DNA from 3 places in the Clostridioides sp. LIBA-2809 genome. Region 3 is predicted to be linked to each of the others. Evidence: riboswitches for the same ligand, from Rfam matches in the RefSeq annotation. Region 3 holds a riboswitch; each other region holds the start of a gene.
What was found. Region 3 has a riboswitch for cyclic di-GMP ahead of ACTG44_RS15500 (M60 family metallopeptidase). Riboswitches for the same ligand answer to the same signal wherever they lie in the genome.
Positions count from the first base shown of each region.

Region 1: another riboswitch for cyclic di-GMP. It lies ahead of ACTG44_RS01810 (flagellar basal body protein); the one in region 3 lies ahead of ACTG44_RS15500 (M60 family metallopeptidase).
Region 2: another riboswitch for cyclic di-GMP. It lies ahead of ACTG44_RS10405 (SH3 domain-containing protein); the one in region 3 lies ahead of ACTG44_RS15500 (M60 family metallopeptidase).

Region 1 is NZ_CP197004.1:315,514-324,094, reverse strand. Features, by position in the region: gene ACTG44_RS01850 (flagellar hook-length control protein FliK) at 1-135, opposite strand, end outside; gene fliJ (flagellar export protein FliJ) at 164-610, opposite strand; gene fliI (flagellar protein export ATPase FliI) at 642-1,961, opposite strand; gene ACTG44_RS01835 (FliH/SctL family protein) at 1,965-2,705, opposite strand; gene fliG (flagellar motor switch protein FliG) at 2,689-3,765, opposite strand; gene fliF (flagellar basal-body MS-ring/collar protein FliF) at 3,778-5,328, opposite strand; gene fliE (flagellar hook-basal body complex protein FliE) at 5,353-5,670, opposite strand; gene flgC (flagellar basal body rod protein FlgC) at 5,680-6,084, opposite strand; gene ACTG44_RS01810 (flagellar basal body protein) at 6,092-6,409, opposite strand; cyclic di-GMP riboswitch class I at 6,817-6,907, opposite strand; gene ACTG44_RS01805 (DegT/DnrJ/EryC1/StrS family aminotransferase) at 7,216-8,307, opposite strand; gene ACTG44_RS01800 (sugar 3,4-ketoisomerase) at 8,389-8,581, opposite strand, start outside.
Region 2 is NZ_CP197004.1:2,165,988-2,174,568, reverse strand. Features, by position in the region: gene ACTG44_RS10440 (autorepressor SdpR family transcription factor) at 1-80, shown strand, start outside; gene ACTG44_RS10435 (SdpI family protein) at 61-702, shown strand; gene ACTG44_RS10430 (carboxymuconolactone decarboxylase family protein) at 965-1,297, shown strand; gene ACTG44_RS10425 (hypothetical protein) at 1,620-1,784, shown strand; gene ACTG44_RS10420 (NTF2-like N-terminal transpeptidase domain-containing protein) at 2,204-3,049, opposite strand; gene ACTG44_RS10415 (ABC transporter ATP-binding protein) at 3,152-3,913, opposite strand; gene ACTG44_RS10410 (FtsX-like permease family protein) at 3,924-6,254, opposite strand; cyclic di-GMP riboswitch class I at 6,771-6,864, shown strand; gene ACTG44_RS10405 (SH3 domain-containing protein) at 6,949-7,437, shown strand; gene ACTG44_RS10400 (hypothetical protein) at 7,788-8,186, shown strand; gene ACTG44_RS10395 (TetR/AcrR family transcriptional regulator) at 8,340-8,581, shown strand, end outside.
Region 3 is NZ_CP197004.1:3,274,090-3,282,670, reverse strand. Features, by position in the region: gene ACTG44_RS15510 (cell wall-binding repeat-containing protein) at 1-1,571, shown strand, start outside; gene ACTG44_RS15505 (cell wall-binding protein Cwp9) at 2,055-3,458, shown strand; cyclic di-GMP riboswitch class I at 3,679-3,764, shown strand; gene ACTG44_RS15500 (M60 family metallopeptidase) at 3,886-8,581, shown strand, end outside.

The DNA of each region.
Region 1 (8,581 bases), 1.3 Mb from region 3:
TTTAACTGGTTTATTGTCTATTGCTTTGTATAAATTGTCTTCAAATTTATTTTTTTTCACATCTTTATTCTTAGATGAGCTTTTTTTATCCCCAATATCTTTAATAACATTATAAGAATCTGCTTGTATCTTCATACAATAATATCCTCACTTCCTACTATTCTTATAGAACTTGTCTATTTCTTAAATAACTCATACTTGCAAACTCATCATTAGTTTTTTGTTCCTTTAGATTTTCTTCTCTATAATACTGTCCATACTTTTTCTCTTTTAGTTTTTCTAAAGATTTTCTTTCTATCTGTTTGTCTATAAGCTGTTTTCTAGCTTTTTCAAGTTCGTTTGTCGACTTATCTAGTTCCTCTGATAAATCCATTATAGAGTTATTTAAAGCTAACAAATAATTAATAGTTATCTTTTGTTTCTGAATACTATCGTTGTCTTTACTTATAGAATACTTATTATAATTATTTTCTAAGTTTTCCAAGTTATTCTCTATATCTATTTTTTTTTGTTGAATTTTAGCAAATTCCATTTTTATCTTTTCTTCGTCTTTCATTTTTAAGTCTAAAACTTTCTGTAATCTAAACTTAAAATTTTTATCCAATTTCATCACAACCTATTCAAATATTTTTTTAAATTATTTATTCAAATATTCTTTTCAAACTACTTATAGTTTCATTAAAAGAACTTTTTTCATTTATCCCTTGTTTTAAAAAGTTGATAATATGCTCATGGTAGTAGATTGCTTCATCTATTTTTTTATTGGTACCTGAAGCATATGCACCTATATTTATCAAGTCTTCTGCTTCTCTATATTCAGATAACATATCTCTTGCAAATGATGCTATTTTTATATCTTCTTTTGAAGCAATCTCATTCATAAGTCTGCTTAAACTGTTCAAGACATCTATGGAAGGATAATGGTTCTTATTTGCCAAATCTCTAGATAAAACTATATGACCATCAAGTATTCCTCTTGTCGTATCTGCTATTGGCTCATTAAAATCATCTCCATCAACTAATACTGTATAAAATGCAGTAATAGAGCCTTTATCTGATGTGCCTGTTCTCTCCATGAGTTTTGGTAAAATTGCAAATACAGATGGTGTGTATCCTTTTTGAGCTGGTGGCTCTCCTATCGCTATTCCTACTTCTCTTTGTGCCATAGCAAATCTAGTTACTGAGTCCATCATAAGTATTACTTTTTTGCCCTGGTCTCTAAAATACTCAGCTATTGCAGTAGCAGTAAGAGCTCCTTTAAGCCTAACCAGAGGAGCTTTATCTGATGTAGCACATACAACAACAGATTTTTTCATTCCCTCTTCTCCTAAATCTTTATCAATAAAATCTAGGACTTCTCTTCCTCTTTCGCCAACAAGAGCAATTACATTTACATCTGCTTTTGCATTTCTAGCAATCATACCTAGAGTTGTACTCTTACCTACTCCACTTCCTGCGAATATTCCTATTCTCTGTCCTTCACCACAAGTAGTAAATGCATCTATTGCTCTTACACCTGTTTCCATTATATTTCGTATTTTTTTTCTCTTCATTGGGTCAGGAGGTTCATTATTCAAGTTGTATCTATCCCCTAAAACAAGTTCTGAGTTGTCTATAGGATTTCCAAGACCATCAAGCACTTTACCTAGTAAATTATCACTACACATAACACTTAAAGGTATCCCCTTAGAAATAACTTTACAACCAGGTGCTATTAATGTTAGCTCTCCTAATGCCATTAATATTACTTCTTTATCTTTAAAACCTACTACTTCACAATTAACTGGTTTGTTGACTTGATTGTATATAACACATAGCTCTCCAACAAAAGCTTTTATTCCTTCAACTTCTACAGTAAGCCCTATTATCTTCTTAACTCTACCCTCTGATATAGTAAGCTCTAAATTTTCTATTTTCTTATTTATTTTGTCAAAATCTATAGATATATCAGTTTTATACATACTTTATTCACCAAGCAATTCTTCTTTTAGTTTTTCTATAGCACAATCAATACCAACTATTATTCTTCCATTTTCCTTTTGTATAATAGCATTTCCTTTATCTATACTATCATCTGCAATAACAAATACACTTGACTTTAATGATGTTTCTTCTTTGAATATTTCAAACTCTTTCTCTATATTATCTTTATATAAAGAATTACATCTTACTATGAATGAACTGCTTCCTTCATAATCTTGAATAATTTGCTTTAATAAATCACTCATAGATTCTTCATCTTCAAAATGCTTTTTTAGGGCAGAACTAGCCATGTTAATAGCAAGTCTTATAATTTCTTTGTTTTTTTCCTTTATGTACTCAGTCATTTTCTCATTAGCTTGTAATAAAATTAAATTTGCCTGATTTCTTATAAAATCTGCTTCATCTTTAGCTTTTTGGGTATATTCATCATATGATTCTTTATATCCATCCTCATATCCATTTTTTTGACCTTGGCTATATCCTTTTTCATAGGCTTGTTTTTCTATATTTTGTGCACTTGTTTTTGCTTCTTCTAATATCTCATTCTTTTTTAGCTCGGCAGATTCTATAGCTTCTTTTATTACTTCATCTCTAAATCTACAGTCATTCTCTTCATTTATGTTTGGTTCTCCTACTCTAGCTTTATCTATTATAGATAAATCTAGAATTCCTTTATATGATGCTTTTTTACTTTTAATAATTTTATTATTCAACAAAGTCATCACCAAAATTCCTTACAATAGTTATGGCACCTTCTCTTTCAAGTTTTCTTACACTGTTTACTATTTTTTGCTGAGCACCTTCAACTTGTGCAACCTTTATGACACCAACCATTTCCATTTCTTCTTTAAGCGCTTCTGCTGCTCTAGAAGATTGATTTCTATATACAGCATCTGAAATTTCATCATCCACACCTTTTAAAGCATAGACTAAATCCTTCATAGTTACTTCTTTTAGTACTTTTTGTATGCTCATATCATCTAATTTGACAATATCTTCAAATACAAATATATGAGATTTAATTTGGGCAGCTAAAGCTGGGTCTTTTTCTTCAACAGTACTCAAAATATTCTTTTCTGTTTTTCTATCAGAATTAAGCAATATTTGAACTAAGGTAGCTATTCCGCCATAATCTTTAAAATCATCACCACTTATTGAATGTAATTTATCTTCTAATGAATTTTCAATTACTTTTATAACTTCTGGAGATATTGTACCCATTGAACTTATTCTCATAGCTACCTCATTTTGTAAATTAAGATCTAAATGCGCTAAAACTTCTGCACCATTTTGTGGTTCCATATGTGCAAGTAAAATAGCTATGGTCTGTGCACTTTCATTCCTAAGTATTTCTAATATCTTCTTTGCATCTAGATTTATAATATGTTTAAAAGGCTTTGTACTTGTATCCATTGATATGCCTTCAAGTAATTTATTTGCTTTAACATTTCCCAAAGCATTACTTAGTAATTCTCTTGCATATTCTAGTCCACCTTCTATAACATAATCTTTTGCTTTATTTATTTCTACAAACTCTTTTAATATTTCTCTTCTTTCTTTTGAAGCTATCGAAGAAATATTTGCAATTTCCAAACCTATTTTTTGAACTTGTTTATCTGGAAGGCTTTTTATTATATCACTAGACACAGTTGGTCCTAATGTCATTAAAAGTACAGCAGCTTTTTTTAAACCTTCGCCTTCTATTTTTTCATTTTGCTCTTTTTCATTTTCACTTATATCACTTAAGTCAAATGCACTAACATTTGTAATTTCTGTGGACACATTCTATCCCCCTTACTCATTTAACCAAGTCTTTATTATTTCTGTTACTTGGTCTGGTTTTTCTTCTGCATACATTTTAACAGCTTCCTCTAATGTCAATTCTGGATCATCCCCTAATAGAGGATTATCTTTTTTATCAACAGTACCAGAATTAGCACTATAAACTTCATCCTCATAATCCATATCTTCTTGTTCACTTCTCTTCTTATATATTAAATATCCAATGGCACCTACTGCAACAACTACCACTACTCCAATAACTGCCTTCATTATATTAGCTTTGAAGCCTTCTTTTTTAATCTCTTCCAGTTCTTGTTTAGCCTCGGCTTTTCCTTTAGGGTCAAAGACCATTGAAACAACACTAAGAGTATCTCCCCTCGCTCCATCCATACCTATAGCATTATTAACAATATCTTCTACATCAGCTTGAACACCTTTAGCTATTTTTCCATCTATAGCAACAGAAGCTGTCAATCTTTTAAGTTCTCCTGGTGCAACTATCGTATGAGTTTCAATCTTACCTGTCTCATATTCAAAGCTCTCATCCAGACTATCTTCTGTGTTAGTGCCATTTTTATTTCCTTGATTATTCATATTAGCATCTACACCTTGGACATTATTTGTCGCAGATTTAGATGAATTTTTTGACCTTGTTTCTTTTATTGCAACTTTATCAGGGTCAATCTTTATTTCAGTTTTTTCAGCTGTATCAAAACTTAAATCAGCATTTACTGTAGCTTTTACTTTGCCTGTCCCAAATATTGGTTCTAACATTTCCAAAATAGACTTTTCTAATTGTTTATTCAATGCTTGTTCAGATGCCTTATTTTTATCAACACTAATACCACCATTTATTGGTTGATTATTTTCATCAACTTCTTCATCGTCTAAGATACCTTCTGATAATAAATTCATCTTATTATCAATAACTTGAACATTTTTTTCTGGTATATTTGTAACACTTCCTGATACAAGTGCCATAACAGATTTTATTTGATTTTTTTCTAAGGTTGTTCCTGGTTTTAACATTAAGTAAACTGCTGCACTTCCTGGAACTGCCTCTTTCTCAAACACTGATGATTCTCCAAATGTTATATGTACTCTAGTATCTTCCACTTGTGGAAAACTCTTGATTGTTTTTTCTATTTCACCTTGTATGATTCTTTGCTTCTTAATTTGAAACTCTTCATCAGTAAGCCCTATAGATGAACTATCATCCATTAGTGCAAATCCTTTAGAACCACCTGTAAGACTTGGAGCTAACTCCAGTCTCAATTTATCAACTTCTGTTCTAGGCACATAAATTGTGCTTCCTTTTACCTTAGTATCTATCTTTCTAGACTCTAATTCTGCTGATATATCTGCAGCATCTTGAACATCTAGTTCTGAAAATAAGACTGCATACTTATTTTTACTTGCAGATATTGCTGTAAATACTAGCGCTAAACATATAGCAACAATCCCTATACCTAATGCTATCTTGGTCCCTTTTTTTAAAGAACCTATTTTTGTCCTAGCTTTAGCAACTTGCTCCTTAATCTTATTTTTAAAACTGGTTATCATTGATTATTACTCCTGTTCAAAAGGCTAAATTTGTACTTTATTCATTTCTTGATATGCATCATGAATCTTGTTTCTAACTTCTATTAGATATTGCATAGATAGTTGTGCTTCTTGACCTTTTAACATAACTTCATGCATAGAAACATCTTCGCCTTTTATAAATTTTTCTTTCATATTATCTGCTGTCACTTGTTGAAAATTGACTTTGTCTATAGTATCTATTATTACATCTTCAAAATTCTTTTTTTCTTCTTTATTATTAAGATTTAATGGTTTTATTTCTCCAACTAAATTATCTAACTTTGCACCTTGCATTAAATTGTTAATTTGTGTAATTGGCATAATTTATCCCTACTTTCCTATTTCCAAAGCTTTAGATATCATAGACTTCTGAGCATTCAGTGTATCTATGTTGGAATCATATGCTCGTGAAGCTGTTATTAAATCTGTCATTTCAACTAATATATTTACATTTGGATATTCTACATATCCATTTGGCTTTGCATCTGGATGAGCTGGGTCATATACTTCTTTAAGAGGTGATTTGTCATCTTCAACAGATGTGACTTTTACTCCTAACATACCTAATTTATTATCATAGTTTTCTTCAAATGAAACAACTTTTCTCCTATATGCTTCTCCATTTGGACCTCTTGTAGCATTTATATTAGCTACATTTGATGATATGATATCCATTTTCAAACTTTCTGCTGTTAATCCACTAGCAGAGATTTCCATTCCACTGAACACACTCATCTTCTAGTTACCTCCCACCTATTATTGATTTAGTCATTGCGATTTTGCCATTTGCAAAACCTATTAAAGCATTATATTGCAGTGTTGTCATTGCTTGCTTTACTTTCTCTTCTTCTATATCTACATTATTGCCATCTACTCTTAACCCTTTGGAATTGTCTATTTTTTCTTCTATTTTTGGCATGGCCTCATTTAATGTTTCTTCAAAAGTTACATAATGTTTTTTGTAACCTTCAGTATTTATATTTGCTATATTATTTGCTATTGTTTGACTTCTTAGATTAGTTGCATCTAATCCCATTTTTATAATGTCATATGTATTCATACTCACCCCTCCTCAAAATATATTTATTTGATATATTTAATGATTAAAAAAATGAAGTTGCTATATTACAAAAAATGACTTCTTTGTTCATTTAAATCTATTGCAATTCTATTACATTAATATAATAACGAATTATTTTAGTAAGAAATCTAATTTGAATTCAATTAAATCCAATAAAAATAAAAAAAAATTTTAATATGTATTTAATTTTCCCCTCATAAAGTTGCCTTTTTTTGTAAAATAGCAACTTTTTTAGATAAATTTCCTTTATTTTATATTATAATTGGTAAAATATGTTATTATGTGTATTTTCTACTATAATAAAGCAATTTTTCCACAATAAAATGACCGCCAAAAAAGCAGTCACTTCGACTAATCCTAAGTATACAAATATACTTAGGACTCTTTTTGGCAACTGGCTAGCATAGTTCGCATATACAAACCTTAGCCCCTATAGCTTTGCGTCACTAAATTTCTTTAGTTTTGCCTATTTAGTTTTAATTTAAGTATACAATAAATAACAAATTTTTTAAATATCTTTTTTATGTATACTTGAATATTTTATTTTCAAAAATTAATTATTATTAATTATACAGATTATAAATACTATATTCTCCCATATTATAATAAATTTGACTAAAATATTTTCATTTCGTAAAAATATAAGACAAACTATTCCTTTATTCTATATTTTTCTATATATTTCAATTTTATTTATATAATATATAAATGTCTAAAAATATTAATTAATGAATTTTAACTAAATTATATATGAAAAATTTATTTATGATATTATTACAATTTATTTAATATTCATTTATGCTTTTAATTACATAACTAACTTCTTCATCCTTCATACCAACAAATAAAGGTATACTAACAACTTTATTTGAATAATTCTCAGCTATATTAAAAGATCCCTTTTTATATCCCAAATAAGCATATGCTTCAGATAAATGAGGAGGTATCGGATAATGTATTATAGACTCTATACCATTTTTCTTTAAGTATTTCATAAATGCATCTCGTTTTTCAACTTGTAATACAAATAAGTGCCATACATGTGTGCAGTTTTTTTCTATTTTGGGAAGTATAACTTTTGGATTGCTAATTTCATTAAGATATCTATCTACAATTTTTGACTTTTCATTTTCAATTTCATTAAGATATTTAAGTTTTACTCTTAACAGACCTGCTTGAATTTCATCTAATCTTGAATTATATCCAACAAATTTATTATGGTATCTCTTTTCTGAACCATAATTTCTAAGTACTTTCACTTTATCAGCTATTTCTTTATTATCAGTTACTATAGCACCTGCATCTCCAAATGCTCCCAAGTTTTTGCTTGGATAGAAACTAAAACAACCTACATCCCCAAATGTACCTGTTATTTTTCCATCATATTTAGCTCCATGGGATTGGGCACAATCTTCAATTAAATACAAATTATATTTCTTACATAATTCTTGTATCTCTTTCATTTTACTTGCCTGACCATATAAATGTACTACTAATATAGCTTTGGTTTTACTAGTTATTTTTTTTTCTATCTTAGATGAATCTATATTATAATATTCATTTGGTTCTACAAATACTGGTTTTGCCCCATTTATACTTATTCCCATGACACTAGCTATATATGTATTTGATTGCACTATTACTTCATCACCTTCGCTTATTCCTAATGCTCTAAAAGCAATTATCAGTGCATCTAAACCACTGGCTAAACCAACACAATATTTGCTACCTACATAGCTAGCAAATTCTTCTTCAAAATACTTTACTTCATTTCCAAGGATGTAATATCCACTTTCCATTACATCCTTAATCTTCTTCTCATATTCTTCTTTATGAACCTTAAATTGCTCTAATAAATTATTAAATTTAACTAACATAAAGTTACACCCTTACCTATCTATTATCTATATAGTTATGCTGAATTTGTTTAATCAAGATAATATTTATATGCATAATAACTAGATAATATTTATATATTTTAAAAATTCTTCATAATTTCTAATATAATCATCCTCATCATAGTATTCAGAGGCTATTGAAATTAAGACTGTTTTATCATCAAAATCAAACATTTCATGCCATACCCCAGGCCCTATATATAGTCCCACATCATTTTTATTTATAGCAATGATTGTGTCTCTTATTCCATCA
Region 2 (8,581 bases), 1.1 Mb from region 3:
CGGTTTTTGAAGAGGTTATGCTTTGGTTTTCACAATTTATGGAGAAGGGAGAAAAAGATAATGAAAAAAGCGATAAATAAGCAATTTATTTTATCTACATTAATATGTTTTATACCATTTATTGTATCAATATATTTTTATAAGAGACTACCAAATGAAGTTGCAATTCATTTTGATAGTTATGGGAATCCAGATAATTATGCTCCAAAGTTTATAGCAGCTTTTGGAGTACCATTATTAATGCTATGTGTTCATTTATATACATGGTTTAGACTTGAAAATGAACCTAAAAAGGCTAATTTTTCAAATGTTATGCAAAATTTATCAAAATGGGGAGTTGCTATACTTTCAGTCATCTTACAAATAATGATGGTTTTGTATTCAACAGGAATTAGTTTGGATTTTAATTTTTATACAGGATTGATTTTGGGGATAGTAGTTATTTTATTTGGAAATTATCTTCCTAAATGTAAGAGAAATTATTCTATGGGAATAATTTCACCATGGGCTCTTAATGATGAAGAAAATTGGAATAAGACACATCGTTTAGCTGGATGGATTTGGATTATTGGTGGGATATTATTAATTATTAATGCTTTTATTAGCATTCCTCTTTATAATATCTTTGTAATTTTTGTAATTATAATACTGCCATTTATATATTCTTATTTGCTATATAGAACTTCAATTAGAAATAACTAATACAATCAATTCCTATTATAATATTTGGATAAATAGAATACATTTCAGAGCTAAAATATATAATTAAAAATTTATTAATACACTTATTTTAGCTCTGAAAAAATATTCTTTAATAAAAATAGTAGTAGGTTATTAAAAGTTTTTGATAATCTATATAAATTAGTCTATTGAATGTAAATTAAAAGGTTTGATTTAATATTGAAAGGCTAAGTATAGTGTGATACTCTTATAAGAAATCATTTATAAATATAGGAGGCAGGACATGAACACTAAAGAAATGAAGGAATATAGAGAGTTTTACAATAAAAAATTAAATGAAACAGATGAATTTTTTAGAGTATTTGGAAGTCTTGATGATAAGACTTATTCAGAAGGAGCTATAAGCAAAAAAAATAAGGAATTAATGGGATTAGCTATTTCTATTTTAAGTCGATGTGATGAATGTATTTGTTATCATATTGAGGGGTGTATCAACTCTGGGGCAAGTAAGGATGAAATTATAGAAGCAATAAAAATAGGTGTAATTGGTGGTGGGTCTATTACATATCCAAATGCAAGGTTTGCAATAAAGGTTTTAGAAGAGTTTAATATATAATTTTGATAACAATAATTTATTGATAATAGGTTGTTTGAAATTGAATTAAATTTTATTCTTTTATTAATTTTTTATAATTCTCATAAATTTTAATAAAAAACTTTTACAAACAAAGTTTTGTTTACTGTATTTTATTATCAAGTTTCCTACAAATTAAATTGTCTATTTTTATTTATAGAGTAGAATAAACTGTTTTTGTTAAGAATTTTGAAAGTAAAATCAGACTAAAAAAATAAAGGCACTAATTTGTCTAACGTTTATTGGTGAAAAATAAACATATAGAAGTTATAATAAATATATAAAAATATATGAGAGGTGTTATATGTTTGGTAAACCAAAAGAAAGTGTTAGATTTCTAGACTTTAATGATGTAGCAGAAAAGTTTGGAGAAAAAAAAGCTGTTGCAATTTTTGATGCTATAGCTGGAAAAAAATCTAAAGAACATATTATCAAAGATATAGAAAAATTAGTGAAAAATGAAGTTTAGATATTTATAAGGTATATTGAGCTTGAGGGTAGCTCTTTATACCTTCTTTTTTATTGTTTTTGGATAATATTCTAATGTTTAGATTATATATTATAGAGATAATGTAATTTAAGTGATTACATATGCATTGTGTAGAGTATTTAATAAATGTGTTTAAATCTAGACGTGTAAATTTAGTAATATCTTATTAAGAATATAATTGAAAAATTATTAAGACTTTTAATTTAAATCTCTATAACTAAGTTTTTCTAAGTTTTAACAGTTTCGTTTTTTATTTAAATAAAAAAACTTATTGTTATAGATTAATATTTATATAGCAATAAGTCTTTATAGTTTAAAATTATAATCAGTTTTATAGAAATTATGATTTTGTAGAGAATCATATATAAAAATACTTTCTATAGGTAAAAATTAAATACTTACAGTAGATTATTTTTTAGAGTATCTAGATTAAGTTTTGAATCTTCATTATCTTTATTAAAGTATAACGCTTTATTAAAGTATTGTTGAGCTTCATCAAATCTTTTATGAAACATGAGTATAACTCCTTTTAAGTTATACACATTGCTTGCATTTTTTTTATAGTCAGAATCCTTTTTATCTAGGAACTTTAAAGACTTATTAATTGAGTCTAAAGCATCGTATGTGGCATCTGGATAATCAGGAAATCCATCGAAACGCATATAATTACATGCCTGTGCATAATAAAGATTTGAGTCAGTAGAATTAATACTAATAGCTTTTTTTAGTATGACTTCAACTTCTTCAAAGATTTTTAGTCCAAAATCATCAAGTTTAAGTTGAGCAAAATCCATACTATTAATACCAAATTCTTTTTTGAAATCTTCATACAACAAGAGTTTGTATTTGTTATTTTCAACTACAAAGTATCTATTCACCTTTAAAGAATCATCTTTTTTATAAAGGAGATTTTTTATTTCAAAAGTTTCTTCTAATTTAACTACATTTTTATACTTTTTTCCGTCATAGTTATAAGTTTCTATGGTTTTTTCTTTATCTATTTTATAACTAATTATTCTTTTTGTTTTAACTAAAATATTTTGAAATTCTTCAAGATTCTCCTGACTAATTTTTTTCTTGCTATCTTTGCTTAATAAACTATATGCTGCTTCATAGTCACCAGAGTTCATTCTATCAATATATTTTTTTGCTACTTCACTAGCGCTTTCTTTTAGAGAACATCCTGCTACAGATATTACAATTGATAATGTTAAGAGTAAAGTTATGCCTTTAGTAATATTCATAATGTAATCACCTAATAATTAAATTTTATTAATTATATTTTAGCATCAAATATTGAATAAGTCATCAGCTTTAAAGTATATAAAGAAGATAGTTTAATAAAATTAAAAACCTAACTCTGATAACCAACTTATTAGTTTATTTTCTCTCTCTTTTAAATCATTACTATTAAATTTTCCTAATTTAATTTCACCAACAATCATACCATCAGACATAAATAATACTCGTTCTGTCTTTGCTGCTACTTTGACGTCATGAGTTACAAGCATAATAGTTGTTCCTAATTTATTAATAGCTATAAGAATATCCATTACTTCATTTGTTAGCTTGGAGTTAAGTGCACCTGTAGGTTCGTCTCCAAATAAAATTTTCGGGTTGTTAATTAAAGCACGACATATGGAAGCCCTTTGAAGTTGACCTCCCGAAACCTGAGTAATATCCTTATTTTTTATTTCCGAAATATTCATTTTTTCCATAAGTCTTGTCGCTCGTTCATTGATTATTTGACGACTTTCTTCTTTATTTAAGTAAGCTGAGAGAATTATGTTGTCAAATATATTTAAGTTTTTAAGTAAATTACTTTGTTGAAATATAAAGCCCATATTTTTTAATCTAAGTTTTGATAATGCTTCTTCGGACATATTAGAAATCATTTCACCTGAAAAATTGACTATACCAGATGTTAATTTATCCATTCCGCTTATGTTATGCAGTAATGTTGATTTACCAGACCCAGAAGCACCCATAATAGATATAAATTCTCCATATTGAATTGATAAATCTATTCCTTTTAAAACTTGCTGTGTATTTCCTTTAGCAATAGTATACTCTTTAATAATTTTTTTAGCTTCTACAATATTATTCATAACATACCCCTTACTCTATAATAGACATAATTTTTATTTTATTGATTGCTCTATTAATTACTATAATTGTAATTAATACTGTGAGAATTAAAGCTGATGGACAAAGTATATATACAATTAATGGATTTACTATAAATTGAAGGTTTGAGATACCAGAAAGTAGTAAACCAGATATTTTTTGTCCAAGTGTATTTGCCATAATAATTCCTAAAATAACTCCGATTATAAGTACTAATAAAGCTCTGGTAATATATTGAATACGTATATCTCTAGTAGAAAATCCTAAACTAAGCATAGTTGCTGTTTGTGGTGTATCTTTGGTAATGAGCATCTTAAAAAACATTGCTGTAATTAGTGAAGAAATTACAATAGATACGACAACAGCTAATTTTATAACAAGTCTTAACTGGTTGATAATAGAGCTTAATGTCTGACTTATATAATTATTTATATCTGTAACTTTAGCAGGGTAATAACTAATACTGTATTGTTCTAATTTATCTGCTACATTGACTCCAGGTTTTAAATTTAAATTTAGGACATGCCATAGAACATTATCTTTTTTAGATGGTAGCATAGCTTTTGCAGTCTTACCACCATATGTAATGTCTTGATATATGCCACTAACAGTAAGAGTTAACTCTTTACCTTTTGAGAAAATGGATAAATTATCTCCAATACTTTTTTCTAGTTCATTTGCATTTATAACAGATAGTGCAATTTCATTTTCTTTTGTTGGTGCAGAACCTTTTACATATGTAAGTGGGAAAGTTTTAAAGTTTCCATTTTCTATTTTCATATTTTCTACTTTGCCATTTTTATTTTTTATTTTATATGAACTTGTTGTAAAGGATTCATATTTTTCAACATCATTGTCATCGTTAATTTTTTGTAATATAGAATTAAAAAGATGTTGGGTTTGATTTGTCTGTGATAAATCAATACGAATATCACTCTTACCTGCGCCCATATAAGTGATAAATTCAGGTGATTGAATAGTATTTAGAAAATTAAGTGGTACAATCATAAGGAAAATACAAATCATGTAGACAAAACAAAGCAATCCATAGACAGTAAATTTTCTTGCTACTTCATTTAACCCTAGAAATATATTGGCATTTGTCATTTTGGTTTTGTATAGCTGTAAGCTATATCCATGTATTACAGAGTTTGTAGAATGATTATTTCTTAATGCATTAACTGCTGATATTTTTTTGAATCTTTTAAGTATAAGTTTACAAAAGAATACAATAGCTACAAATACAAGAACTGAACTTATAAATGGAATAAGAATACTAAAGATATCTTTATCTACTGTTCCCATATAAATATAAATATTTTTTGTAAAAAAAACTCCTATGAATAACGACAATATATAGCCAAGAAAACTTGCAAAAGATGAAATTAATACGTATTTTATCAAATATAGTTTTTGGATGTTACTATTTTGAATACCAATGGCTTTCATAACACCAATTTCTCTGTAGTCTTCTTCAATCGTTGTAATTAAAGTAAATCGTAAGCATAAAATAGAAATTGTAATAAGAAGAATGCTAATTAAGATGACAATAGCAATTACAATTCCGTCAGACAAAGCATTTAGTAGTTTATAAGTGGAATAAGTTATTGATGTACCTGTTTGTGGGAGCTTAGTTGATTGATATAGTGTTTCAAACTCACTAATTTTATTTATATCATTTAAGAGAAATTCAATTAGATATTCGCTTTCCCCCATAGTAGCTTTTAAAGTATCCCAATCATTATCACTGATTAAAAAACGCTTTGAAGTAACAAGAGAAGGGTTCATCTGTGCATCACGTATAAAATCTTTTATTGTAAATTCCATAAAGAAACTACCATTAATAATTTTTATTGTATCTCCAATTTTTAAATTGCATTGTTTCATATAGTATACAGGAACTCCTATTTCCCCATCTTTTATTTGCATTATTTGATTGTCCATATCTAATAGAAAGTCAAATTTATCATTTTGTTTTGTAAAGCTATTTTCTAGCACACTATTAGCCTGATTTTCTCCTTTATTTCCTAAAAAAATATTAGCTCCATTTATATTTAAAAGTTCAGTAGTTTGTTGCTTTTTTACATATGGAGTTTTAGCTGAAAACTTGTCAATTTCTTCTTGATTTAATTTCCCAGAATACATTTGAACATAATGAGGCGCATGGGATTTTTGAAACAAAGAAGTCATGGAATCAGTTAGTTCTATAATGATGCTCGTTGCACTAGATACCAGCATTGATGCAAGCAAAATAAAAATAAATAGAGCAATTGTTATCACTTTGTTTCGAGTTAAATCTTTTAATAATATTCTCTTAAGCATAAATAATCCTCATTTCTTAAAAATTTTGTATTGAATATTTTAGATTTATTTTATATTAGTCATAGATATATAAAAATTTAAACTGACCGTCGGTCTATAATGATAATATAATAATATTACTATTTTGTCAAGTTATTAAAAAAGTAAAATATAAACTTCTTATGATAAAGTGTTTATACAAAATATATCCTAAAGAAATTAGTAAGAATTTTAAAAAAGAATATAATTAATATATTTTATTTTTAGTTTTTTACTAATCAATAATTTTTAATATTAATTAAGTATATAAAAAATTATTGATTATTTTTATGTGTTAATATTTATTAAAAAAGATTTGTTAAAAGTAATAGTATCATAGATAAATTACTATTTTTTAGATGAATTATGAAGAACAATAATTAAATTAATAAATATAAAGGTATTTTTTGCTTATTATTAATTAAAAATTTAATTTATATTTAATTAATATAAAATTTGAGGTAATATTATTTTTAAATTGTTCAAATTATGTTATTATTCAGATATAGGCAATATTAGATAAATCTAATGACGCAAAGCTATAGGGACTAAAATCTTTATGTAATAAAGGTCATGTCAGCCAGTTGCCAAAAAGATAATGATTCTTTTTGTTAAAAGTATTTGTTGAAAGTATATATTTTTAATAACTTAATATTTGGCAAGAGGAGGGCTTAAGATGATATCTGAATTAATGTTAAAAAATTTTGGCGAATCTAGCATCAATTTTAAGACTAAAATTAAATTAAATTTAAGAGAAAGACCAGACATAAATAGTATGAAGTTGAAAAGTATACCAGAAGGTAAAATTGTCAAGCTAAAATGTGTTGATGGAATATGGGCAGAAGTTGAAAGTAATTATGACAAAGGATGGTTACTTTATAAATATTTAGAAAAATTAAGCAATGTTAAAAACAATAGTAACAACATGGTAAAAGATAGAAAAAAGAATTATGTAGGAAATATAAGAACAAATGGTCTAAGTTTAGAACTTAGAAATGATAGAACATTAGACTCTAGAATTATAACTACAATTCCTGATGGTTTTAAAGTTGAAGTATGTTATAGTGTTGGGAAATGGGCAAGAGTGAATATTGATAAAAGTGGAAAAAGATATTGTGGATATGTATATAACCAGTATATAGAAGAATGTTTAAGTTTATCATAATTGGATACTAGTAAGCTTTAAATACACTAATAAATCTCAGAAAAAGAATCCTAATCATAGGATTCTTTTTCTTTTGTAAAAATCATTATTATAATACTAAACAGAATAAATTAATTAAGCTATCTTAATTATAAATGGAAAATTTAGTTGAAAGTAGATTTAATTTGTATTTTGTGTACTAAGTATCATAATTTACTATTAATTTAAAGAATTTTAACAAAAGAGAAACTTTATAGAATAAAAATAATATTAAAGATAAGAAAACATATAAGAAATTTGAAAAATTTTGTAATTTTTACTTTAATATATATTATAATAAACTAGATATAAGTTTTTATGAGGGGGAAAATATGAAAAAAAAGAAAAAGTTGATTGGAGTAATTATATCTTTTTTACTTATAATCAGCATTATAAATCCATTACAAGTTGAGGCAGACGTTATTACTGATTCTAGTGTATACATTTTTTCAACACAAGAGAATTATCAATCTAATAATACTAGGTTTAAAACTATTAAATCTAAAAGTAGACACAAACGTAGCAAATCTAGTAAAAGTAGAGTGAAATTAAAAAAAAGAACTACAAGAACTAAAACTTATGGACATGGAATTCTAAATAGACACAAAAGTCGAGGTATAAGAAGATATAATATTTTATCAAAATTGATACTGTCAATAATAGTTATGTTTGTTGTTATAGTTTTAGTTATATTAATATTTATTAAAAGAAAGAAGAAGAAATTTTATTAAATACAACAATGAAAATTATATAGTTGTTTTATGTGATTTTATTATTAATTAGATGGTAATTTAAAGAACAACGTTTTGTTAATTATTGATGTTTATTTAATAGCATGATATAATTTGAACGGAATAATATGCTGTTTAAAAGGAGATACAAAAATGGCACGAAAACGAATATTAAATGGTGGTAAACGAGATGAACTTATTGATAATGCACTTAAGTTGTTTTTAGAGTATGGATATGAGAACACCTCTATAAGAATGATTTTAGATAGTGTTGGTGGAGAAGTTGGCATGTTTTATCACTATTTTAAATCAAAGGATGAAATATTTAATGAAGTAATAAAGTTGTTTTTAGCACAATATGAACAAAGCTTTTCTGATATTTTATATGATGATTG
Region 3 (8,581 bases):
ACAAAGGTCATCAAACTCTAGGCGGAAAAGTAGTCGACTATAAAATTGAAAATTACAAAACAGCTCAAGAAATAGTAGATGCAGTTAATGCTTTCAATGCAACTTTAGCAGAAGATTCTGATAGCAAATTAACAGCAACAATAAAATCTACAAGTTCAGTTGAAGTAAAAAGAGCGAAAGATTCAAAAAATGTTATTACTATAAATGTGGGAGACCAACACTTAGATTTCTCAAAACAAATAATATCAGAAGAAAGTACTTTTGAAGGTTATGAAAAGAAATATAGTGATATAGAATCAAAAGAATTACATACAATAACAGTTAAAAATGCAGATTTACAAGATATATCAGCAGAAGATTTATTCGATGGAGTTAGATTAACTACATCAGGAAGACAAATAGTTAATAAGGTTAAAAATGGATATTCTTTAACATTTGAAAATGTAGCAATACTTACTCAAGAGCAAGAAGATAGTGATGATAAAGATAAGCCAGAAAAATCAAGCTTTGATATGATTTTAAGCAAGACAAATGAAAAGCCAGAAACAATGAGTATATCAAGCAAAAACCATAAGTTAGTAAGAGATTTACACAAAGTATTAACTGATGTTAAAGATGGAAAAGAATTAAAGGTAGAAGTTTTATCTGGAGATTCAAGATTTACAACAGCAGTAGAGGTTAGCAAAGAGAGATTTAATGATGGAGCAGCAGAAGCAATAATCTTAGTTGGAGAGGATGCTATAGTTGATGGATTGGCATCAGCACCACTTGCATCTCAAAAAAATGCACCAATACTATTATCAAAGAAAGATTCATTACCATCAGAAATAGAAGCTGAGATATTAAGAGTACTTGGAAGCAACTTATCTTCTAAGAAAATATATATAGTAGGTGGAGAATCTAAAATATCAAAAGAAACTGAAGAAAAACTTGCTAAGTTAGGTGTAAATAAAGTTGAAAGAGTTTCTGGAGAAGATAGATTTGAAACTTCTTTAGAAATAGCAAAACAATTAAAAGATACATTTAAGACTGCTTTCGTAGTAGGTGGAAATGGAGAAGCAGATGCTATGAGTATATCTGCTAGAGCTGCTCAATTTGGTGCTCCAATAATAGTTACAGGTAACGAATTGGATACTAAAGCTGAGAAGTTATTAAATGGAAAAGAATTAGAAATAGTTGGTGGAGAGAACTCTGTATCAAAAGACGTTGAAGATAAATTAGTTGAAATAGATTTAAATAATAAAGTTGAAAGATTAGCAGGAGAAAACAGAAAAGACACTAATGCTAAAGTAATCAACAAGTACTATGCAGGAGCAACTAAAGCATATGTTGCAAAAGATGGTTATGTAGGTGGAAACGGACAATTAGTTGATGCACTTACAGCAGCACCACTTGCAGCTAGTGCAAAGGCACCAATAATATTAACGACAGAAGAACTTTCTAAGTCACAAGAAGAAGTAGTTGAATTAAGACTTAAGAATACTACTAAGTTAGTACAAATAGGTGAAGGAATAGCTAAAAATGCTATTGAGAAAATAGCAGAAAAAATAAACTTATTTACTAGAAACTAATAGTATATAAAATTTAAATTTGTAAGTTTATTTAGATAATGTTTAGCTAAGTAAGATATAATATAGATAATAAATAAGTATAAACAATTAAAATAGAAATAATGAAAAGATGGTATCTTAAAATAAGTTAGGATACCATCTTTTTATTGTTTTTGATTATTATATCTTGTAGTCACTGTATTCTAAGATATCCATTTAAAAAACTTTGAACATAAGAAAGTTTATAGAAAATAAATACTTATTAAATTATATTGTTTTGAGTGTATAACTTAATAAAACTTTTGAGACTATCACTTAATTAAAGAAAATAAGTTATAATGTTTTGAATTTATGAATAATAAAAACTTTAATTATATTGTTTGAGTTAGATGGATAACTATGGTATCATATATAAAATATGGTAACAAAATTGTAACTTTTTATTAAGTTTAAGTAAAATCAATATAACAAAATTATAAAAACTAATATTGGGGGTAAAAAAATATGAAGAATAGTAGAAAGATATTTGCTATAGGACTTACACTATTTTTAGTAATGGTAAATACTCCTAGAGTAAATGCGCTCACATCAGTTGAACAAATAAAAGGAACTGACAGATATGAGACAGCAGCAAAAATAGCAGACAAACAAAACTACAATACAGCAATACTAATCAATTCGGATAATAGCTTGTCAGATGGCTTGAGTGCAAGTGGTTTAGCAGGAGCATTAAACGCGCCTATTTTAATGACAAAACAAAATCAAATCCCAAATACTACTATGGAAAGATTAAACAAAGCAAATACTATATATATAATAGGTTCAGAATCGACAATAAGTAAAAATGTTGAAAATCAGTTACTATCTAAAAAGAAGGTTGTACAAAGAATATTTGGTGAGAATAGATTTGATACAAGCATAAAAATAGCTGAAAAAATCAAAGAAATCAAACCAATAGATAAAGTAATTATAGCTAATGGAATTACAGGAGAAGCAGATGCAATAAGTGCATCACCAGTAGCAGCAAGAGATGGAGTACCTATAATACTTACAGATGGAGGCAGTGTAGGATTTGATACAACAGGATTAAAGAGTTATGCACTTGGTTCTAGTGAGATAATAAGTGATGAACTGGTTAAGAGTACAAATTCTGTTAGATTAGGTGGAACAGATAGATTTGATACCAATAAGAGAGTTATACAAGAGTTCTATAAAGACAGTAAAGAATTTTATTTAAGTAAGGGTATGCAACTAACTGATGCATTGGCAGCTTCTACAATAGCAAAAAATGCGCCTGTGGTTTTAGTTGAAAATGGTAGCAATAAGAGTATTTTAAGTGGTGCAGATAAATTGACTGTACTAGGAGGAATAAATCAAAATGTCATCAAGCAATGTATAAATCAAGCTTCGCCAAACCAACAAGGATTGTACTATAATCCAAATGATAAAGTATTTAAGGATAGGATAAAGGGAAAAATATATGCTCTTACAAAACAATACAGAAAAGAAAATGGAGTAAGAGAGTTATCTGTAGCAAGTAGATTAGAAGGTCTAGCAAATGACTGGTCTAATTTAATGGCAAATAAAAAGACTTTATCTCACACTATAAATGGTAAAAATTCGTATTCTACTTTTTTGAAGTATCTAGATTGGAGTGAGATTAAACCTGGATACATTTCTGTTCAAGGGGAAAATATAATTAAGTATAAAATCCCAGATAAGCCTGTATATACGAATAGAGATGCAGATGATATAGGAAACTTTATTTTTAATGAGTGGAAGACAAATCCTGAGGAAGGTACAAATATGTTACATAAGGGATATGAAATAATGGGATTTGGATTAACTATGACAGGAGATAAGACTATATATGCAACACATGAGTTTTATGGAAGATATAAAGAATAGGTGTTTATAGAGATTTAAATACTTTGATAATAATATATAGATAAGCGCTGGAAATATGTAATAAGATAATAATTAGAAAATAACATATAAGTAATGTATTTATAATGATAAAGAATATTTATATTAACATAATAATATAAATATTCTTTTTTTGTATTTTAACATAAAAAAATTGTATTAAAAAGTTTAAATATAGTATAAAATGGGTATAAAAGCATTGAAAATTAAATGGCAAAATTAGGGAAATCTAATGACGCAAAACTATAGGGATTAAAGCTTATAAAGCCATATCAGCCAGTTGCTAAAAAGAGCAAGTTCTTTTTATTTATAATAAAGATTCTCTTTGAGTGTCTTTTTTTATTGTCTGAAACTATAGCATTTAAATTCATGGAAAATTAAAGATTTATTGAGGGAGGATTGTTATTTCATGAAAAAGGCAATATCTTGTGTACTAGCAGTGTCCATGTGTAGTGCACCATTGAATGTTTTTGCAGAGCCTATATTAGAGGGAAAACTAAGGGCAGTTGAAAAATCAGTTACAGAAAAGCTAAAGGGGAATCTAGAAGTGGATTTAAATTTTTCACTTCCAATCAAAAATAATGAATCAGAAAGTATAACTGATATACAACTACAATTAAAAGATGGTAGTAATAATAGTGGGATAATAAAACTTGGAGGTAAAAATTCAGGAAGTATAAATATAGGAACAGATACTATAGAATATACTATCAAAAAATTATCTGCAAATAGAAGTGAAATAAAAGAAAAAGATGAAAATATATCATATTATAATATTATGTTCAGCAATTTACCTGTTGGAAAATACAAGGTAGAAGTATCTGGAAGTGGATTTAAGAATAAAGAAGTTAAAGATATTGATATATCAAGTTATTCTCAAAGGGTTTTATTAAGTAATAGAGCAAGTGTAGATAGTAAAAATAAACCTTTAAACTATGAACTATTCTTAATGGGTGATGTAAATGGAGACGGAAAAGTAGATAAAAATGATTATAATGAAGTTTTAGAAAATATAGATTCAAATAAAAAAGAATATGATTTAAATAGAGATGGAAAGGTAGATATTGCTGACCTAGACTATGTACATAAAAATCTAGGACAAAATGAAAATGCAAATAGTCTAGAAAGTATAGTACCTACCAATCCTATAGTAGATACAAGTAAGGTAACATTAGAAGAAAATAGTGATACAAATATTCAAGGTACTATAGAAGATTTGTTTAGTGGAGAAAACAATGGAGTTACAATATCTCCAGCAAATAAAGATGATAAAATATCAGAAGAAAAACCGGCAGTGATGGATATAGCTTTATCAGAAGCACTTGATATGGAAGTCATAAATATTAAAGCTCCTGAAGGGAGTGCTCCAGCAAAAGGAATAGTTGAGGTTACGGATAAAGATGGTAATGTTCAACAGATTCCTTATGAAAACAAAGAGTATGTGAAAACTTTAAAAGAAGAACAACAAGAAGAAGTAAATAATAAAGAAGAAAATACAGAGCAATCTGATAATAACTCAGATAATACTCAAGAAGAAAACAATGATAAAGAAGAATCAGATTCTAATACAAATGAACAAGAAAACAATGATAAAGAGAGTAATGATAAAGAAAGCTCATCAACTGATAAATCTGATTTAGACAAAGATACACCAAAAGAAGATAATAATATTAGTAAAGATGATAACTCTACGACATCTACATATAGTAGGTCAGCTTTAGAAACATATGCAGAAGTTCAAAATAGCGATATAGTTATAAATCTTGGTAAACAAGTAGCAGTGAAAAAGATAACTATAAAAATAACAGCTACAACAGCTAATGATAGAAATCTTGCAGAAATATCTAAAGTTGAGTTTTTAAATAATGTTTATGAAGAAATACCAAAGCCAGAAATGAATATACCAAAAATTAATAAAATAGCAACTAGTACTGCTGTTGGAAATGAAAAGGTATCTTTTTATTGGAACAATGAAGTAAATGTATCTGCATATGAACTTATATTAGATACAATTGATAGTAAAGGTAAAGTATTATCAACTAAAAAACTACAAACTAGTAAAAATACTATAGAAGTTAGAGATATAGAAGCATATGGATTATATAGAGTTAGCATACAATCTTTAAATGGAGATTGGTCTAGTGGATACAAAGATGCAACATCAGAGAATTTAGATGGAGTACCAGAAAATGTAGACTCAAACTATAAGCCAATACAATTTAGCCCAGATAGTATATTAGAGTTTCAAGTTGTTCCAGATACAAGACCAGAGCCACCAGAAGGCATAAGTATTAAAGGAAGATTTAAAGCTCTTGATGTAAGTTGGAAAAATCATAAACAAGCTAAAGATTTTGATTTATATTACAGAGAAAAAGGTTCTAATGGCTCTTGGATAAAATACAATGATAAGCTTATTCGTGGAACAAGTTCAAAAATAGAAGGGCTTAAGGATAATACAACATATGAAGTTAGAATGACAGCTACTAACCACTTAGGTACTAGTGGAATGTCTAAGATATATCTAGGTACAACTGAAAGTGTAGATGCACCAACAACACCTAACTATAGACTGATTAACACTACTAAGTCTGATGCTGGATATGGAATACCAACTAATCATATAGTAGATGTAACTTATCCAGCTGGATATGATAAAAGTGAATATAGTGATAAAAATCCATTTGATAAATTTAATATAGTAGATGGAGATTTTACAACACATTGGACTTTCCCAGAATATAATGCTGCTGAGGGAACAAATAGAGGTCCAATCATAACTTTTGATAAAGCTTATACTATGGATACTTTTATGGCTACACCTAGATTTGATATTTCTGATAAGACAATAAATGACTTTGAGATACGCTATTGGGATGAAAATGGTCAATTACATAATTTAGGCGATGTACCTTTTGAAACAAAGACAGACCCTGTAAATAATAATAAATACGTAATGGTTAGATTAAAAGAACCAATAAATGCGACTAAGATACAAGTTAGTGTCTGTTCATCTTATTCATATAAATCTAATATATCAGAGCTTAAATTCTATGAGTATGACAGTATAGAAAAAGAGGTAAGAGACTTATTTACAGACGATTTACAAGTTGAATTAAAAGAAGGTATAACTCAAGAAAAAATAACAGAACTAAAAGATAGACTTAATACTCCAGATACAGCAAGTGGAGAATATCATCCATATAAAACAGTTATAGAAAGAGAATTAAAATTAGCTCAAGACTTATATAATGATAGAGCAACACTTACTGATGTGACTACTGTTAATCAAGATATAAATGTATCAGGAAAATATAAAGATAAGAGTGGAAACTATACTGTTAAGTCGAATAACTTAGGTATGGGAAATGACTGGCAGGCATTAGGTGTAGCTGCTAGAGCTGGAGATGAAATTACGATATATGTTGGAAGTAAAAGTGGTAAGACTCCTAAGTTAATATATACTCAATATTATGGAGAGTCTGGAGCATATAAGAGTGGAGAAATAAATCTTAGCACTGGTAAAAATGTAATTCAGCTGAGTAAGATTCATAGCTTAGATGCAGAACGTGGAGGAAGCTTATATATAAGATACCCTTATGATACTCCAAGTGGTGGAGATGTAAAGGTACGTGTAGCAGGAGCTACTAAGATACCACACCTTAACTTAAATGGAATGATAAACGACAATAGCCCTGAGGGTGTTTCTAAATCTAAAGAAAAAATAAAAACTTATATAGAAGAATTAGCTAAATATAAGGATGAGATAAAAGGAGAACCATACTATCCAGGAACCAATATTGGTAATTCATATGGATATTCAGAAACAACAGGTGTATTAAATACTACTGACATTGAAAGTGACAAAGTGACATTAAATGTTCCAGCAACTGCTGTATATCAAGGAATATCAAAAGGAAATTCTGATTTAAATACACAAGTAGATAGACTATATAATAGTATGCTTGCATGGGAACAAATTATGGATTTAATATACTCTGAAAGAGGAGTATTTAAGACACAAGATTTAGATGGTAATGGAACTATAGATGATAATGAGTTTAATATAACTAAAAATGATATGGCTCCAAAATCTCGTATGAACATAAAATATCAAAGAATGTTTATTGGAGCATTTATGTATGCTTCTGGTCTACATGTAGGAGTGGAATACGGTTCTGTTCCAGGGCTTATGAATGGAGTACCTTTCCAAATAGATGCTAATGGAAAAGCTAGTGGAGGAAGTTTATTTGGATGGGGAATAGGTCATGAGATAGGGCATGTTACAGATATAGGTAAGATGACGTATAGTGAGACTAGTAACAATGTACTTGCATTACTTGCTCAGACATTTGATGATAACACACATTCAAGACTTGAAGGTTCTATAATGGATAAGATATATGAACATGTTACTTCAAATAGTCTGGGGATACCAAGTAACGTATTTGAAAGACTTGGAATGTTATGGCAATTACATTTAGCATATGATGATGATTTTACTGGTTCAATGTTAAAGAATAATTCAGATGCTGATTTAGGTAATGATTCATTCTATGCTAAAATTTCTAGAAAATACAGAGCACTTTCAAGTGATGACCCAATAAATAACTTGCCAAAAGACCAAATGCTAGTTGCTATGGCATCAAGTGTTGTTGAAAAAGATTTAAGAGACTACTTTAAGGCATGGGGAGTAGAGATTACACCAGAACTAAACAGTATAATGGATGGGAAGAAGTTAGAAAAAGAGACTAGAAAGATACAGTATGTAAATGATGAGGCTAGAAGAAAGATTTTAAATGAAAACATATCTAACATGGCAGAAGATACTAAGGTAAGTGCTAGTTTTGCTGATGGATTGCAAAGTGGCTCTTTAGTTAAATCTAATAAGATATCTATAGATTTAGATGTTGATAAAGATAAAGATAAAATATTAGGATATGAAATAATAAGAAGTGATGGAAACTATTTAGATGGAGAAAATGGAACTCAAGTAAAATATAGAACAGTAGGTTTTGTAGATGCAAAAGGAAATAGTAAAGCTCAATTTACTGACAATATATCTCCTCTTAATAACAGAGCATTTACATATAAAGTAGTTGCATATG